One region of the Rhodoplanes sp. P11 genome, then DNA from elsewhere that is predicted to be linked to it. Evidence: predicted binding sites of a transcription regulator. Region 1 holds the regulator's gene; each other region holds the start of a gene.

Evidence for each region. Region 1 encodes LexA, which represses DNA repair genes until DNA is damaged. Its sites were predicted from a motif close to TGTTCNNNNTGTGTTCNG; they were not measured.
Region 2: a site for LexA is predicted at 1,606-1,623, ahead of recA (recombinase RecA). Genes of this name have one in related genera too.
Region 3: a site for LexA is predicted at 2,078-2,095, ahead of ACFQUV_RS11670 (YifB family Mg chelatase-like AAA ATPase). Genes of this name have one in related genera too.

The regions. Positions count from the first base shown of each region.
Region 1 covers NZ_CAXWGY010000019.1:388,810-392,066, reverse strand. Annotated here, with positions in the region: gene ACFQUV_RS20950 (ComEC/Rec2 family competence protein) at 1-764, shown strand, start outside; gene lexA (transcriptional repressor LexA) at 1,427-2,131, opposite strand; gene glp (gephyrin-like molybdotransferase Glp) at 2,350-3,257, opposite strand, start outside.
Region 2 covers NZ_CAXWGY010000020.1:137,693-140,949, forward strand. Annotated here, with positions in the region: gene recA (recombinase RecA) at 440-1,519, opposite strand; gene ACFQUV_RS22260 (nitronate monooxygenase family protein) at 2,127-3,137, opposite strand; gene ACFQUV_RS22265 (acyl-CoA dehydrogenase family protein) at 3,137-3,257, opposite strand, start outside.
Region 3 covers NZ_CAXWGY010000012.1:540,421-543,677, forward strand. Annotated here, with positions in the region: gene ACFQUV_RS11665 (response regulator) at 1-193, opposite strand, end outside; gene ACFQUV_RS11670 (YifB family Mg chelatase-like AAA ATPase) at 490-2,028, opposite strand; gene ACFQUV_RS11675 (SUMF1/EgtB/PvdO family nonheme iron enzyme) at 2,221-3,126, opposite strand; gene nirK (copper-containing nitrite reductase) at 3,191-3,257, opposite strand, start outside.

The DNA of each region.
Region 1 (3,257 bases):
TGCTGCGCACGCCGCTGCGCTGGGCCGGGGCGGGGCTCCTGGTCGGCGCGGCCCTGTGGGCGATGGCGACGCCGCGCCCCGACGTGCTGATCGCGCCCGGCGGCGACACGGTGGCGGTGCGCGGCGCCGACGGGCGGCTCGTGGTGATGCGCACCGGCTCGCTGGCGCTCGCCACCCGCGACTGGCTCGCCGCCGATGGGGACGCCCGGCTGCCGGCGGCGGCCGAGGCGTCGGGTGGACGCGGAGGCGGCTTCGTCTGCGACCCCGACGGCTGCGTGGCGCACCTCGCGGACGGCAGCGCCGTCGCGGTGCCGCGCACCGCCGCGGCCTTCGGCGACGACTGCCGGCGCGCCGCCCTGATCGTGTCGACGCGCGATCCGCCGCCCGGCTGCCGGGCCATGGTGATCGACCGGGCGATGCTGCGGGAGACCGGCGCCCTGGCGCTGCGGCGGGTGGGCGAGGACTTCGTCGTGGTGCCGACGCGCCTGGCCGGGACGGATCGCCCCTGGTCACCGGCGCCGGCGATCGCGGCCCGGGGGCCCGATCCGGCAGCGGGGGCGACCGGCGTCACGCCCATGCCGCAGCCGCCGCGTCGCCTTCCGGACGCGACGCCAGAGACGGACGATCTCGAGGCCGAGGATGGGCCGACCGCCGACCCGGTGAGCGCCGCACCGAAAGGCATGTCCGCTGGCGGCGCGCCGGACCGTTCGGGTCCCGACCCGGACCGTTCGAGCGCTGACCCGGACCGTGACGATGCGCCCTGACGGCCGGGGCGGGACCTATCGGTCAGCGTTGCGCCGGCGCAAACAGCGCTTCGACGGGCCGAGCACAGCACGACCCGGCGCCCTGGATGAGTTCGCCCCGCCCCGGATTCGCTCCGCCCGACCCGGGCCACGGTCGGTTTTCAGCGCAGCGGGCACGGCCGCCTGAAGCCGTAGCCCGGATGGAGCACCGCGACATCCGGGGCTGCCGGTGCAGTGTTCGGCGATGGTCCCGGGAAGCGATACGATTTTCACCGCCCGTCCCCGAATCCCCGGGGTCTCGCGTGGCTCGACCCCGGGCTACAGGGCTGCCGCAGAACGATGGATGGCCAAAGCGAGCCCCGCCATGACGGCGAGAGGCCGGAGGCCGGCGTCGTCCGCACGAGGCCGTAGCCCGGATGGAGCACCGCGACATCCGGAGCTGCCGGTGCGGTGTTCGGCGGTGGTCCCGGGAAGCGATACGATTTTCACCGCCCGTCCCCGAATCCCTGGGGTCTCGCCTGGCTCGACCCCGGGCTACAGCCGCCCCGGATGTCGCTCCGCTCGACCCGGGCCACGGTCCACGATCCACGATCGGTTCGTGCACGAGCCCGGAGTCCACAGCGCGCCGCATTCGTGCCGTCGCGCAACGTAGCCGCCGTCCGGGCGTCCAGCCGGTCTCTCTCTCAATACCGGCGCATCAGGCCGACCAGCCGTCCCTGGATGCGCACCCGACTGGGGGGAAGGATGCGCACCTCGTAGGCGGTGTTGGCGGGCTCCAGCGCGATCGAGGCGCCGCGGCGGCGGAAGCGCTTGAGGGTGGCTTCCTCGTCGTCCACCAGCGCCACCACGATGTCGCCGGTGTCGGCATTGTCGGAGCGGCGGATCAGCGCGATGTCGCCATCCAGGATGCCGGCCTCGATCATCGAGTCGCCGCGCACCTCGAGGGCGAAGTGGTCGCCGGCGCCCAGCAGCTCGGGCGGCACGTTGAGAATGGCGCTCCTGGATTGGATCGCCTCGATCGGCGTGCCGGCGGCGATTCGCCCCATCACCGGCACGGCGACCGGACGGGTGCCGTCCTCCTCGGGGGCGGGAGGACGGACGCGGCCGAGATTGCCTTCGATGACGCTCGGGGTGAAGCCGCGTGCCCGCACCGCCATGGCGCCGTGGCCGACCGTGTCGGGCAGCTTGATCACCTCGATGGCGCGGGCCCGGTTGGGCAGCCGGCGGATGAAGCCACGCTCCTCGAGCGCCGTGATCAGCCGGTGGATGCCGGACTTCGACCGCAGATCCAGCGCGTCCTTCATCTCGTCGAACGACGGCGGAACGCCGCTCTCCTTCAGTCGCTCGTGGATGAAACGCAACAGCTCGAACTGCTTCCGAGTCAGCATGTGAGGTCCCCCGACATCCGCCCAGGCAGTTCACCCGAACCGCCTAAACAAATCATGAACATACCCTATATGTTCGTTATGTGTTCCGCAACCCTTTAATGTCGGGCGATCGAATCGAGCAATCCCTAGGACCAAAGATTAGCCCTAAGAGATTGGCAGAGCGACAGATCATGTCGGCGGCGGGGGACGCCGCGGCGACGCCGAGAATACCCGACCGCTCAGGCCGGAAGCCGAATCACCCGACACAGGCCGCCCGCCGGAACCGCGGCGGCATGCGGCTCGCGCACCAGGAGGGCGTCGGCCAGCCCGAGCGGGGCGAGGAGGGAGCTGTCCTGATCGCCGACCGGGGTGGCGACCAGCCGGCCCTCGGGGTCGACCGAGAGCGTCGCGCGCAGATGGTCGGCACGCTCGTCGTTCGGCTTGAGGTCACGGGCGGCGACCGCCGGCTCGACCGCAAGCGTGACGTCGTCGCGGCCCTGGAGACGGCGGAGCAGCGGCACCAGGAACAGAACGGCGCCGACGAAGGACGAGACCGGGTTGCCGGGCAGCCCGAGCACATGGACCGGGCCGAGCCGGCCGCTCATCAGCGGCTTGCCGGGCCGCATGGCGACCTTCCAGAAGGCGAGCGCCATGCCCTCGGCCGTGAGGGCGTCCTGCACCATGTCGTAGTCGCCCACCGAGGCGCCGCCGGTGGTGACCAGCACGTCGACGGCGGCGGCGCGTGCCCGCCGGATGGCCGCGACGGTCTCGTCCAGGCGGTCCGGCACGATGCCGAGATCGAGCACCTCGGCGCCCTCGCGGCGGGCGAGCGCCGCCAGCATGAAGCCGTTGGAGTGGACGATCTGGCCGGGGCCGGGATCGGCGCCGGGCGCCACCAGCTCGTCGCCGGTGGCGACGAGCGCGACGCGCGGCCGGCGATATGCCGGCACGCTGGCGTGGTTCATGGCGGCGGCGAGCGCCAGGTCGCGGATCGTCAGGGGCCGGCCACGGCGCAGCAGCACGTCGCCCTCCGAGAAATCGCGGCCGCGCCGCCGGACATGGCGTCCGGGCGCCCCGGCGGTCGAGAAGGTCACGCGGTCGCCGTCGCGGGCCGATACCTCCTGGATCACCACGGTGTCGGCGCCCT
Region 2 (3,257 bases), on a different contig from region 1:
GAGACCACCATGGACCAGAGACCACCATGGACCAGAGAGCGGGTATCGAACAGACCGAGGCTCGGTCCGATCGAACTGCGTCGCCCGCGCCTGTGCACCGCCGCGGCAGGGCACCCCCCCTGCCCTTGCGCCACCTCCGACGGCGAACCGCCGCGGCAGTGGACGGCGCCTCCGATCGGCCGCTTCGCTTCTCACCGGGCCGCAGAGCCGCTCGGGCCGGCCACGTGCTCCCCGCGCGGCGATTCAGCGGCCCCCGGCGCCTCCCCGGCACCTGCGCGCGCCTAGGCAGAGCACCCCCAGGCGGAGCACCCTCAGGCGAAGCGCCCCCGAGGACGCATCCCTCAAGGGCAAGCCCCCAAAGGGCGCGAGCCCAAGAAGGTGCGACCCCAGGCGCCGGAGCTCTGCGACCGGCGTGGGGGAGTGGCGCTACGCCTCTGCGCTACGCCTCGCCGCCGTCGTCTTCCTCCTCGGGCTCGCCGGCCAGGATCTGCTCTGCGATCAGACCGGCGTTCTGCCGGATGGCAGCCTCGATCTTGGCGGCGACGTCCGGATTGGCGCGCAGAAAAGTCTTGGCATTCTCGCGGCCTTGCCCGATGCGGGTCGAGTCGTAGGAGAACCAGGCACCGGACTTCTCGACCAGGCCGGCCTTGACGCCGAGGTCGAGGATCTCGCCCATCTTGGACACACCCTCGCCGTACATGATGTCGAACTCGACCTGCTTGAACGGCGGCGCCAGCTTGTTCTTCACCACCTTGACGCGGGTCTGGTTGCCGATGACCTCGTCGCGCTCCTTGATGGCGCCGATACGCCGGATGTCGAGCCGCACCGAGGCGTAGAACTTGAGGGCGTTGCCGCCCGTGGTGGTTTCCGGCGATCCGTACATCACCCCGATCTTCATGCGGATTTGGTTGATGAAGATCACCATGGTGTTGGAGCGGCTGATCGAGGCCGTGAGCTTGCGCAGCGCCTGGCTCATCAGGCGCGCCTGCATGCCGGGCTGAGCGTCGCCCATCTCGCCTTCCAGCTCGGCGCGCGGCACCAGGGCGGCAACCGAATCGACCACCAGCACGTCGACCGCACCGGACCGCACCAGCGTGTCGGCGATCTCCAGCGCCTGCTCGCCGGCGTCGGGCTGCGAGATCAGCAGGTCGTCGAGATTGACCCCGAGCTTCCTGGCGTAGACCGGATCGAGAGCGTGCTCGGCATCCACGAAGGCGCAGATGCCGCCCTTCTTCTGCGCCTCGGCGACGCAGTGCAGGGCGAGCGTGGTCTTGCCCGACGATTCAGGCCCGAAGATCTCGACCACGCGGCCGCGCGGCAGCCCGCCGATGCCGAGCGCGATGTCGAGGCCGAGCGAGCCGGTCGATACCGTCTCGACGTCCAGCGGCTTGGTCGACTTGCCGAGCCGCATGATCGAGCCTTTGCCGAACGCCCGCTCGATCTGCGTGAGGGCGGCATCGAGCGCCTTGGTCTTGTCCATGGAGGAACCTTCTACGACACGCAGCGGGGCCGAAGCCATCAACGCCTCCTCTATGCCCGTGATTCTCGAGGGCGACAACGCGCGCGCCGCTCCTCCCACGGACCTTATGTACACTATCTGTTCCTTGTTCGCAATATGTTCTAACTCCTGGGGCGCTGTCCCAGGTCCGAAGTTGGTGTCCCAGGTCGGGAGGGACTGTCCTGGATCGGGCGGCCCGGCCATCGACCGCGTCACGGTCCGGGTGCCGGCGGTCGAGCAGCCGGCCACGCCGCCGCTCCTGGACGTCACCAGTACGCTGCTCGGCTTCGCCGTGCGACGACCCGCGACCGAGTATCCAAGGTACAGACCTGTGCCGGACCCGCCTGGTTCCTGATCGATGCGAGCCGGCCGGGGAAGCCGCTCACCGCCCCGGGAGCAAGTGCCGTTCCAGCGTTCTCGGGGCACCGACACGAGGACAAGCACGTCCTCTCCATGAGGAGAGATTGGCATCGTCCACGGAGGGTCGAACGTCGGCTTCCGGTCGTGGGAGACCGTCTGTGGCTCCAAGGCCGACCCGATCGCCACGCACCACGAAGCCGCGTGGCCGGCGATCCAGAACCGAAGGGCACCACCGCACCGATCGGCGCGGCCGCGGCGCCGCAGCCTTTCAGGGGGCGAGCCGGACCAGCCCGTCGAGGCGGTGGACCGCGGCGGCGGCCTCGGCGACCAGGCGGTCGACGATGCGGGCGAGCGGCTCGATCTCGCTGGTGAAGGCGAGCGCGTGCCCCATGGCGAGCGCGCCGCGCCGGGTGTCGCCGGTGCGATACGCCTCCCGGCCGATGCGCCCGGACACCAGCGGCAGGATGGTCTCAAGGCTGCCTTCGCCGCGCGCCTCGATGGCGGCGACCGCCGCCGCGGTCTCGTTGCGCAGGATGCGGATGGTGTTGCGCACCGACTGCATCACCAGCACCGTGTCGGTCTCGCGCGCCCGCACCACCGCTTCCTTGAAGTCGCGATGGGCGCCCAGCTCCTCGGCGACCAGAAAGCGGGTGCCGATCACCACGCCGTCGGCCCCCATAGCGAGGGCCGCCGCGATCTGGCTGCCGGTGCCGACACCGCCGCCGACGCAGTACGGGATCGACAACGCGCTCGCCGCCATCGCGGCCTGCACGAAGGTGCCGACCGGATCGGTGCCGGGATGGCCACCGCACTCGAAGCCGACGATGGCGACGGCGTCGACACCGGCCCGCTCGGCGCTCAGCGCGTAACGGACCGCCGGAACCTTGTGGATGATGCGCACGCCGGCCGCCTTCAGCATCGGCACGTATTCGGCCGGGCTGCGACCCGAGGTCTCGACGAAGGGCACGCCCTCGTCGACGATCACCTTCATGATCTCGCCGACCCGCTCGTGCGCGGCCAGCTTCGGCAGCATCGATACGTTGACACCGAACGGGCGGCCGTTGGTGAGGTCGCGGCAGCGCCGGATCTCCGCAACCAGGCCGGCATCGTCGGGAAAGCTCGCGGCGGTGATGAACCCCATCAGGCCGGCATCGATGGCGGCCGCGACCCAGTCGGCATCGGCCAGCCATTGCAGACCGCCGGCCAAGATCGGATGGCGGATACCGAACAGCGTGGTGATCCGCGTTTCGAACGCCGCCGTTTCGGCCGCCGGCCGCATCAGCCCGCCCGCTTGATCAGCTCGCGGGCGATCACGAGCTGCTGGATCTGCGTGGTGCCCTCGTACAACCGGAACAGGCGAACGTCGCGGAAGAAGCGTTCCACCTCGTACTCCGCCATG
Region 3 (3,257 bases), on a different contig from region 1:
GCAGCCGCACCGCTTCGTCGTAGGAGGAGGCACCCACCGCCTCGTAGCCGGCGCGGGCACCGACCTTGCACAGGATCATCCGGTGGACGGTGTCGTCGTCGATGACGAGCAAGGCGGGGGCCGGACCGGGCGCGGCAGATGATCCGGCCTCCATGTCGACATGACCTCCGTGGTCGTCGGTCCGGTCCAGCATGATGCGCCCCGTGACTGCCTTTTGGTACTGGAGCCAGAATGGCAGCAAGCCGGAAACAATCGATTAATCGCATGACAGCGGTGGGCGTCCCCACGAGCCCGCGGGCGGCCCCGTGCTCGAGCTTATTCCGGCCAAGTGGACGCCGGTTCGCCGTCGAAAAATGCGATCGAATCAGGACTTCTGGAGCGAAGCCCGGCCCCGTTGGATCGGACTCCGTTCTAGGTCTTTGGGATGAGATCACCCGAGGGCGGCCGGCGCGATCGTGATCACGTCGCGCACCAAGAAGGGGCGGCGGGTCAGGCGGCGCGCCGCACCTCGTCGAGGCGGGTCCGGTAGGCCAGCGCCTCGGCGACATGGACGCGGCCGACCCGGTCGCTGCCGTCGAGATCCGCGAGGGTACGGGCGACCCGGAGAACGCGGTGATAGCCGCGGGCGGTGAGCCGCATGGCATCGGCGGCCTCGCGGATCAGGACCAGGCCGGCCTTGTCGGGGGTGGCGACGTCCTCCAGGAGCCCGCCCTGGGCGCGGGCATTGGTGCGCACATGCGGGAAGCCGAGCGCCTCGTAGCGGCGCATCTGCATGGCGCGGGCGCGCGCCACCCGGGCCGCCGCGGCGGCGCTGCCCTCCCGCGCCGGCGGCAGCACCAGGTCGGCGGCGCTCACCGCCGGCACGTCGATATGAAGATCGATGCGGTCGAGCAGCGGCCCCGACAGCCGCGCCTGATACTCGGCGGCGCAGCGTGCCACCGGGCCGCGGCGGCACGCGAAGCCGGGCTCGTCGGCGCGGCCGCAGCGGCACGGATTCATCGCGGCGACCAGCATGAAGCGGGCCGGATAGGTGGTGCGATGATTGGCGCGGGCGATCGCCACCTCGCCGGTCTCCAGCGGCTGGCGCAGGGCATCGAGCACGCGCGGCTCGAACTCCGGCAGCTCGTCGAGAAACAGCACGCCGTGATGGGCGAGCGAGATCTCGCCCGGGCGGGCGCGCAGGCCGCCGCCGACCAGCGCCGCCATGCTGGCCGAGTGGTGCGGGCTGCGGAACGGCCGCCGGTCGGTGAGGGCGCCGCCCTCGATCGCGCCCGCCACCGAGGCGATCATCGACACCTCGAGCAGCTCGGCCGGCGACAGCGGCGGCAGCAGCGACGGCAGCCGCGCCGCCAGCATCGACTTGCCGGCGCCGGGCGGGCCGACCATCAGGAGATTGTGGCCGCCGGCCGCGGCGATCTCCAGGACCCGCTTGGCACTCTCCTGGCCCTTGATGTCGGCGAGGTCGAGGGCGCCGGGCTCGGAGGGGCGAATGCAGGGCTGCGGCCGCGCCAGCACCTGGGTGCCGCGGACGTGATTGGCGAGCTGGATCAGCGAGCCGGCCGCCACGATGGTCATGTCGGGGCTGGCCCAGGCGGCTTCCGGGCCGCAGGCGGCCGGGCAGATCAGCGCCTCGCCGCGGCCGTTCGCCGCGATGGCGGCGGGCAGCACGCCGGCCACGGGGGCGATCGTCCCGTCGAGCCCGAGCTCGCCCAGCACCGTGCAGCCGTCGAGCGCATCGGTCGGGATCGCCCCGATGGCGGCCATCAGGGCCAGCGCGATCGGCAGGTCGTAGTGGCTGCCTTCCTTCGGCAGGTCGGCGGGGGCGAGATTGACGGTGATGCGCCGCGCCGGCAGGGCGAGCCCGGACGCCACCAGGGCGGCGCGCACCCGTTCGCGCGCCTCGGAGACCGCCTTGTCGGGGAGGCCGACCACCGTGAAGGCCGGCAGGCCGGGCGCGACCTGGACCTGGACGTCGACGGCCCGCGCCTCGATGCCCTGGAACGCCACCGTGGTGACCCGCTGGACCATCCTCCGCCCCCTGATGCTCGCCATGGTAGCAGCGAGGCGAGAGGGCGGCAAGAACATCAGGAGAACGTCGGCGCCGAGCCGACCGCCGCCTGGTCGCGCAGGACGCGGTGATCTCTCGCAGCAGGCGGCCGCGACGGCGGCGCCGCAATCGCGGCCGGCACCGTCCCGGCAGACCATTTCGGCCGATGGCGCTCAGGACCCGTCGAACAGCAGCCCCTGCACGCCGCGCGCCATCCGGTCGAGCAGGCGGAGGCCGAAGCCGCCGTCGCCGCCGCCAGTCTCGACCACCAGCCGGATGCCGAGATTGGCGGGCGGGAGGCCGGCGGCGCAGCCGCCCGCCTTGGGGTCGCGGATGAAGTCGGTCATGTAGCTGCGGTGCTGCCCCTGCACGACACGAACGCCGCAATTGGCGGTCACCGTCCGTGTCTCGCCCGACGGCGCGACGATCGACCGCTCGAAGCAGGTCGTGGTCCACTCCCAGACATTGCCGGCCATGTCGACGAGACCGCGGCTGTTGGCGCCGAAGGCGCCGACCGGCTGCGGCGCCGGATCGACGACGGCGCGCGAGGACTCCGCCTCGTAGCGGGCGAGCCAGGCGCGGATCGGATCGTCGACCGCGATCAGCGGTCCGGCCTCGGTGTCGGCCTTCTCGGCCGCCGCGAAGACCCATTCGTCGTCGGTCGGCAGCCGGTGGACGACCCCCGTCGTCCGCGTCATCCACTCTGCATAAGCGACGGCGTCCCGGAAGCTCACACCGACCATCGGCCGGTCCGGGGTGGCGCCCGCGCCGGCGCCGGCGATCACCGGGCAGGCGGAGGCGGAAACGCAGGCCGCATACTCGGCCCTCGTCACCTGACGGGCCATGATGACGAGGGGACGATCGCGCCGCACGGTGCGCAACGGCGCCGCCGCCGGCCGGGCCGCCACCGTGTAGTCCCCGGCGGGGCGATAGCGCACCTCGCCGGGCGCCACGGCGACGACGGTGTGGGGCAGCACCGGCGTTGTCGCCGGCTCCAACCACGCCATTCCGACCACTGTCGCGGCAGCGGTCACCACCGCCGCGGCGAGCGCCATCCCGATCTCCGTCGCGAGCCGCACGGCCGTCTCCCGCGCTGGGTCTCCGGTCCGCGGCCGAACCGCGGACCGGAGCGGCGTCATCGCCTCACTTGGCCACGGTGCCGGTCTCGATCGCACCGACCTTGCCGGGAACGATCGGGCCGGGCGGCGTC